One region of the Mesorhizobium sp. B2-2-4 genome, then DNA from elsewhere that is predicted to be linked to it. Evidence: riboswitches for the same ligand, from Rfam matches in the RefSeq annotation. Region 1 holds a riboswitch; each other region holds the start of a gene.

The links. A riboswitch is a leader RNA that binds a small molecule or an ion and turns the genes downstream of it on or off. The one in region 1 is predicted to bind cobalamin.
Region 2: linked by a shared signal. The riboswitch ahead of FJ959_RS18685 (ABC transporter ATP-binding protein) and the one ahead of FJ959_RS17090 (DUF1636 family protein) in region 1 are both predicted to bind cobalamin.
Region 3: linked by a shared signal. The riboswitch ahead of bluB (5,6-dimethylbenzimidazole synthase) and the one ahead of FJ959_RS17090 (DUF1636 family protein) in region 1 are both predicted to bind cobalamin.

What each region holds. Positions count from the first base shown of each region.
Region 1 is NZ_VFWB01000006.1:217,174-219,432, forward strand. It holds gene cobW (cobalamin biosynthesis protein CobW) at 1-571, opposite strand, end outside; gene FJ959_RS17090 (DUF1636 family protein) at 574-1,020, opposite strand; cobalamin riboswitch at 1,058-1,262, opposite strand; gene FJ959_RS17095 (winged helix-turn-helix domain-containing protein) at 1,292-2,259, opposite strand, start outside.
Region 2 is NZ_VFWB01000007.1:19,383-21,641, forward strand. It holds gene FJ959_RS18680 (LacI family DNA-binding transcriptional regulator) at 1-381, shown strand, start outside; cobalamin riboswitch at 444-653, shown strand; gene FJ959_RS18685 (ABC transporter ATP-binding protein) at 910-1,698, shown strand; gene FJ959_RS18690 (ABC transporter substrate-binding protein) at 1,744-2,259, shown strand, end outside.
Region 3 is NZ_VFWB01000002.1:415,975-418,233, forward strand. It holds gene FJ959_RS07095 (TetR/AcrR family transcriptional regulator) at 1-425, shown strand, start outside; gene bluB (5,6-dimethylbenzimidazole synthase) at 469-1,221, opposite strand; cobalamin riboswitch at 1,270-1,450, opposite strand; gene FJ959_RS07105 (histone deacetylase family protein) at 1,572-2,259, shown strand, end outside.

The DNA of each region.
Region 1 (2,259 bases):
TCGACAGGATGATGAGGTCGGCGCAGGCGATCTGGTCCTCGAACACCTCCTCGACGGGGTCGTCGTGGTCCAGTGTCTGGTCCTGCGCGCGTTGCGCCTGCAGGGCGTCCATGTCGTTGGCGACGCGCCCCTCGGCCAATGCCGGACCGTCGACCACGGCGATCACGCCGTCGACTGTCACCCGGCTCTTCACTGTCGGCCACTGGAAGGCCTGGACCAGCGGCTTGGGCAGAGCCAAGCCTGAGGTCTCGATCAGGATGTGGTCGACCTTCGGCGTCAGCGACAGGATCTGGTCGAGCGCCGGGACGAAATCGTCGGCGACGGTGCAGCAGATGCAGCCATTGGCCAGTTCGACGATGTTTTCCACCGGGCAGGTGTCGATGCCGCAGCCCTTGAGGATCTCGCCGTCGATTCCGATGTCGCCGAATTCGTTGACGATGATGGCGATCCGCTTGCCGCCCGCGTTTTCCAGGAGATGGCGGACCAGCGTGGTCTTGCCGGCACCCAGGAAGCCGGTGACCACGGTACAGGGGACGCGGGAGAGAGTGGCGGCGGAAACTGCGGCGGTCATGATCAGTCCTTCAGCATGTCGAGGGGAGGAATGCGGGCGACGAGGCCGCGCTTGAGGGAATCCGGGCGACCACGCCACGGAATGAGGCCGTTGGTCGAAGCGGCGAAGAGTTTCGCGCCGGTGACGAGATCGGCGCCGCTGGCGATGTTCAGGTCGCCGAAGACATAACTCCAGCAGCCGTCGCGAAGAATCGCGGCACTGAGACGGCGCTTGCAGTTGCCGAGGCATTCGACGGTGCGGACACGGACATTGTCGGCCGTTGCGGCTTGGCGCGTATCTTGAGCCAAAACTTCGCCGGCGCGGGGATGGGCATCGGAACCGGTCTCGTCGCGGCAGGAAGCGCAGATGATGACAGTGACGCCGGCCAAGGCGTCGCTATCGCCAGACAAGTCGCTATCGCCAGACAAAATGTCCGCTGTTTCAGCCGGGAAACTGCTGTCGCGTTCCAAATCGGGCTCCTTGCCCGGAAAACCCGCCGGGCGATCGGATTCTTATGTCTCAGACGGCAGGTCTCCTGGCTCGCGGGTCATCGCCTTCGTGCCGCCTTCCCGGGACCGTCCCAGTGGTTTTCGGCCTTGGCTCGTCGCTTACAGTTGCGGGGACAGCCGCGGATTTGAAATCGAGATTTCGCACCGCATTCCCTCTTGGCTCCTCCCTTTGCCGAGAGGAGACCGTCTGGAATGGATTTAGGCTCTTGCAGGCGGCGGTGTCAACGCGCGTCTACGACACGGCAATGTCGGCGAGCGGCTGCCCAAGGTCGCCGGCGGGCGTAACCTCGATCCGTTCGAGGCCGAGCCAGCCCTGCATCTGCGTCAATTCCTGGAAGAGTTGCGCGGCGGTTTCAGGCGGCGCGCCGGGCTCGGCATAGGCCGCGTGGACGCGTAGCACGCTGGCCGGCCGGTCGGCCTTGAGGTCGACGCGCGCCACGATCCTGTCGCCGAGCAGGAACGGCAGGACGTAATAGCCGTATTGCCGTTTTTCGGCAGGGGTGTAGATTTCTATGCGGTAGTGGAAATCGAACAGCCGCTCCGTGCGCGAGCGCTCGAAAACGACCGGATCGAACGGCGCCAGCAAGGCGCGGGCCTCGATTTTTCGTGGAATACGGGCCTCCTTATGGAGGTAAGCCGGTTTGTTCCAGCCCTCGACACGCACCGGCACCAGCTCGCCTGTTTCAACCAGCTCCTCCAGCCGGCCCTTCATGTCGGCCGGCGACAGGCGGAAATAGTCGCGCAGGTCGCTTGCTGTCGCGACGCCATGAGCGCGGGCGGATATCCGCAGCAATTCCCGATGCGCGTCCTCGGCAGACGGCACCGGCAGATCGAGGATCGCCCGCGGCAGTACGCGCTCGGGCAAATCATAGAAGCGTTCGAAGCCACGGCGGTGCGCGGTGGTGATGCGTCCTGCCCAGAACAGCCATTCGAAGGCATGCTTGGCGTGGCTCCAGCCCCACCAGCCGCCGGACCCTTTCTGGCCTTCGAGCGCGGAGGCGGCGATCGGGCCGCGCTCCGCGACCTCGCGGTAGATCTCTTCGATATAGGCGGCGTGCTCGCGGCCCCATTTGGCGAGACCCAGATACATTTCATCGCCACGCTCCGCGCGCTGCATGCGCCAACGCATCAGGGGATAGGTCTCGACCGGCAGGAAGGAAGCCTCGTGCGCCCAGTATTCGAAAACCGTGCGCTTGCGCG
Region 2 (2,259 bases), on a different contig from region 1:
GAAGTCGATCCCGGCCTGATTGTGGACGGTTTTATCAACGAAGCCAGTGGCTACGCGGTGACACCGCAAGTCATGCGGTCGAAGGATCCGCCGACCGCGATTATCTTCAACAACGACTCGATGGCGCTCGGCGGCTGCAAAGCGCTCGCCGAAATGGGGATCAAGCCCGGGCAGGATGTCGCGGTGATCGTCATCGTCGACACGCCGCTCTGCCGTTATTTCTCGCCGGCGCTGACCGGCTTTCGTCCGAGCCTTGACCCGATGGGGCGGCGGCTCGGCGAAATCCTGCTCGCCTCGCTCCCGGCTTTCGCCGGCGCGAAAGGGCCAGAGATCATTCGCGAGGTCTGGCCGCTGGAACTGGTGGCGCGCGATAGTGATTGACCACACGTTTGTATCGTTATAACAGAACATGCATCGACCTTGCCTCGACGCTGCCTGCATCCTAGGCTGCGACTCGTGATGGTCCCCGCGCCGCAAGGCGAGGGGTGAAAAGGGAACATGGTGAGGCCCGATTTTCGGGTCGAAGCCATGGCTGCCCCCGCAACTGTAAGCGGCGAGCAAAATCCGAGAAGCCACTGGCCGGCAAGGCTGGGAAGGCAGGATGGCGCAACGACCCGCGAGCCAGGAGACCTGCCATCTGCATGGGTTGACCGGACGGGGTGTGCCGGGAGGAGACGCGGGGTTCGGTCTTGTCGACCGGTTCAAGCCAGCTTCCTTCCGTCGCCATTTTTGAAAGTGACGGAAGTTGGACGGCTCCATCGATCGCATTCACTGCATTCCCATGCATCGCATCATCGTGTGCACGCTTTGCCGCGATATCGCCACCGAGGTGAATTCAGGCCAGCGTCCGGCAGGATTGGCAAGCAAGACGCTGGCCCGTATTCCGGCAGGCCCTGCAAGGAATTGCCCATGACCGCGCCGCTTCTCGATGCCCGCGACCTGGCCGCAGCGGCGGATGGCCTGCATCTGGTGTATCCGGTCAGCCTTTCGGTGGCGGCGGGCGACCGTCTCGCCATCATCGGTCCCAACGGCGCCGGCAAGACGACATTGCTGCGCATGCTATCGGGCATGCTGAGGCCGAGTTCGGGCGAAGTGAAGCTAACCGGGCGCTTGCTGGACAGGATTTCGACCGCCGAGCGGGCGCTGCACATCGCCGTCGTCGGCCAGACCGATCAACCGGATCCACGGCTGGCGGTGATCGACTATGTCGAGCTCGGCCGGGTTCCGCATACCGGCCACAGGCACAGGAGCGAGGAACGCGACATTGTCGTCGAGGCGCTGCGCCGGACCGGGCTGTTGCCGCTGCTTGGCCGCACCATCGGCTCGCTGTCGGGCGGCGAGCGCCAGCGCGCCCAGCTTGCCCGCGCCATCGCGCAGGAGCCGAAGATCCTGTTCCTCGACGAGCCGACCAACCATCTCGACCCGCGGGCGCGCAGCGAGTTGCTCGAACTGGTTGCAGGCCTCGGCATGACCGTGATCGCGGTGCTGCACGATCTGGCGCTGGTGACGCCTTTCGCCACCAGGGTCGCGGTGATGAGCCATGGCCGGTTGCATGTGCTGGCGCCGCCACGCGAAGCACTCACCCAGCAGCTGATCCGCGAGATCTTCGGTATCGAGGTCTTTAGGTTGCGCCACCCGACGGAGGACCGCGAGCTGACGGTGTTCGAGGTTCCGAACCGTGCCGCGCCATCTTCGTGATCGAAGCCATTTCCGGCAGATCCTGTTCAACAAGGAGCAACATCCGTGAAACGCCTTGCCGTGTCTCTTGCCTTCTCCCTGCTCGGCTCTACGGCCTTCGCCTTTCCGGTGACGGTCGACAGCTGCGGCAAGCCGCTGACCTTCGACGCGCCTCCAAAGCGCGCCGTCATTCACGATCTCAACATGGCCGAGATGGCCTTCGCACTGAAGCTGCAGCCGTCGATCGTCGGCCTGACCGGCATCACTGGATGGTACAAGGTCACTCCCGAATTCAAGGCCGAACAGAGCTCGATCCCCGAACTGGCGCCCAAATATCCGACGCTGGAAAACCTGGTCGCTGTCGAGCCCGACTTCTTCTTCGCCGGCTGGTATTACGGCATGAAGCCGGGCGGCGAGGTGACGCCCGATACGCTGGCGCCACACGGCATCAAGACCCTGGTGCTGACGGAAAGCTGCGTCCATCTCGACAAGAACCGGCCCGCCGCTTCGATGGACCTGCTCTATGGCGATGTCGAGAAGCTGGGCAAGATCTTCGGCAAGGAGGCCGAAGCGGATAAGCTC
Region 3 (2,259 bases), on a different contig from region 1:
CGGTTATCGCCGAGATAGACGCCGAGATGGCGGCACGGGTGAATGAGGTTGCAGCGAAAGCACCGACCCGCTGGCAAAGCTTCGTCGACGAATGCACGAGCTACATCGAAATGGCGCTGGAGCCGGAAATCCAGCGCATCATGTTTCGGGACGGTCCGGCCGTGCTGGGGGATCCCGCGCAATGGCCGAACGCCAATGCCTGCGTCGCGTCGATGACCGATCACCTGACGACGCTGCAGGGCGACGGGGTGGTTGTCCCGGGCGTAGACCCCGAGACCGCGGCACGGCTGATCAACGGGGCGAGCAGCCAGGCGGCGCAGCGGATCGCCAATTCGAACGACCCGGAAGCGACGTCGAAGACCGTGGTGGCGGCATTCAAGCAACTGCTCGAAGGATTGTTGAGGAAGGATGCCGGAGCCGCCTGACGACGGCAGGCCGCCGGCAGCTCTGGGCATGCCGTATCGGCAATCAAATCAAGAGTTTGTCAGACTTTTCGCATGTTGCCGCCTTGAGGCGTGCGATCGTTGATTTGAGCGGAACTTCGCCCTGTCCGCAAAACGTCTCGCTCATGATCAGCTCGGGCAGCGGCCGCCGCCGCCCCCAGCCATGTGTTTCGAGGTCCGGTTTCGGCGCGAACTCCGAGACACGGCCGACACAGAGATAGGCCACCGGCGTCACATGCTCGGGAATCGACAGAAGGCCTTTCAACGCCTGCGCCTCGATAATGCTGACCCAGCCGACGCCGACGCCTTCGGCGCGCGCCGCCAGCCAGAAATTCTGCACCGCGCAGACCGTGCTGTAGAGATCCATCTCGGGATTGTGCCAGCGTCCCAGCGGCGAACCCTGTGAGCGTCGGCGGTCGCAGGTGATACAGATATTGAGCGCGCTTTCGCAGATGCCTTCCAGCTTGAGCTTGCGGTAGAGCGCCCGCCGCTCTTCCTCGATCGCCGGCAATTCCTGCTCGCGCGCCGCGAGGAACAGGTCGCGCACCTGTTCCCGTCGTTCGGTGCCACGAATGACGATGAAATTCCATGGCTGCATGAAGCCGACCGATGGCGCGTGATGGGCGGCAAGCAGCAGCCGCGCCAAGACCTCGTCGTCGACGGCCTCTGATGTAAAATGGCTGCGGACATCGCGCCGCGTGAACATGGCGCGGTAGACCGCATCGCGCGCCATCTGGTCGAATCCGTCACCCACGGGGATGGTCATATTGTCCGGCATCGCTTGTCCCCTTGCGATTGCAATCAACTGCCGTCCGCCTGACCATGCGGATGACGATGCCTGCCAGGCCGGTCTTCTGGCTCGGGATCAACCCGCATCCGGCGCCTTCCCGTCATCGACAGTGGCATTTACCGGCGCGGTCCCCCTTACAGCGTTGGGCACGCCACGGTATCAAACCGTGTTCCCGATTCTCCCGCTCGCGGCGGGCACCAGGCAGTGGCCGGGACTTTACGACGAAGGCCCTGCGCCGCCAATCCCCGTGGCGACGCGAACGGACGCAAGCGCGATTTTCCCCAACCATCAGGCCGCAACGCATGGCCATCGCCGCGCCAGGGCACTAGATAGGGAGCATGGCCACTCGTCTCTACACCCATCCGATCTTCCTCGAGCACATCACGCCACCCGGCCATCCGGAGCGGCCGGACCGCTTGCGCGCCATTGAGCGCGTGCTCGACGACGAGGCTTTTGCCGCGCTCGACCGCCTCGAGGCGCCACAAGGCGATGAGGCCACCATTCTCTACGCGCATCCCGAGGATTTCGTCGAGCGGGTACGCGCCGCCATTCCCGAGACGGGCATCGCCCGCATCGATGCCGACACAACGGCCAGCCCGAAGAGCTGGCAGGCGGCGATCACCGCGATCGGAGCCGCCAACGCCGCCGTCGACGACGTCTTTGCCGGCAGGGCAGACAACGTTTTCGTCGCCGCCCGGCCGCCCGGCCATCATGCGGAGAAAGCGACGGCGATGGGCTTCTGCCTGTTCAACACGGCGGCCATCGCCGCACGTTATGCACAGCGCAAACACGATATCGAACGCGTCGCCATCGTCGACTGGGACGTGCATCACGGCAACGGCACGCAGGATATTTTCTGGGACGATCCGTCCGTGCTTTATTGCTCGACGCACCAGATGCCGCTCTACCCGGGCACCGGAGCAAAGAACGAAACCGGCGCCGGCAACATCGTCAACGCGCCGCTTGCGCCGCAGACCGGCAGCGAGGCGTTCCGCGATGCCTTCCTGTCGCGCGTGCTGCCCTCGC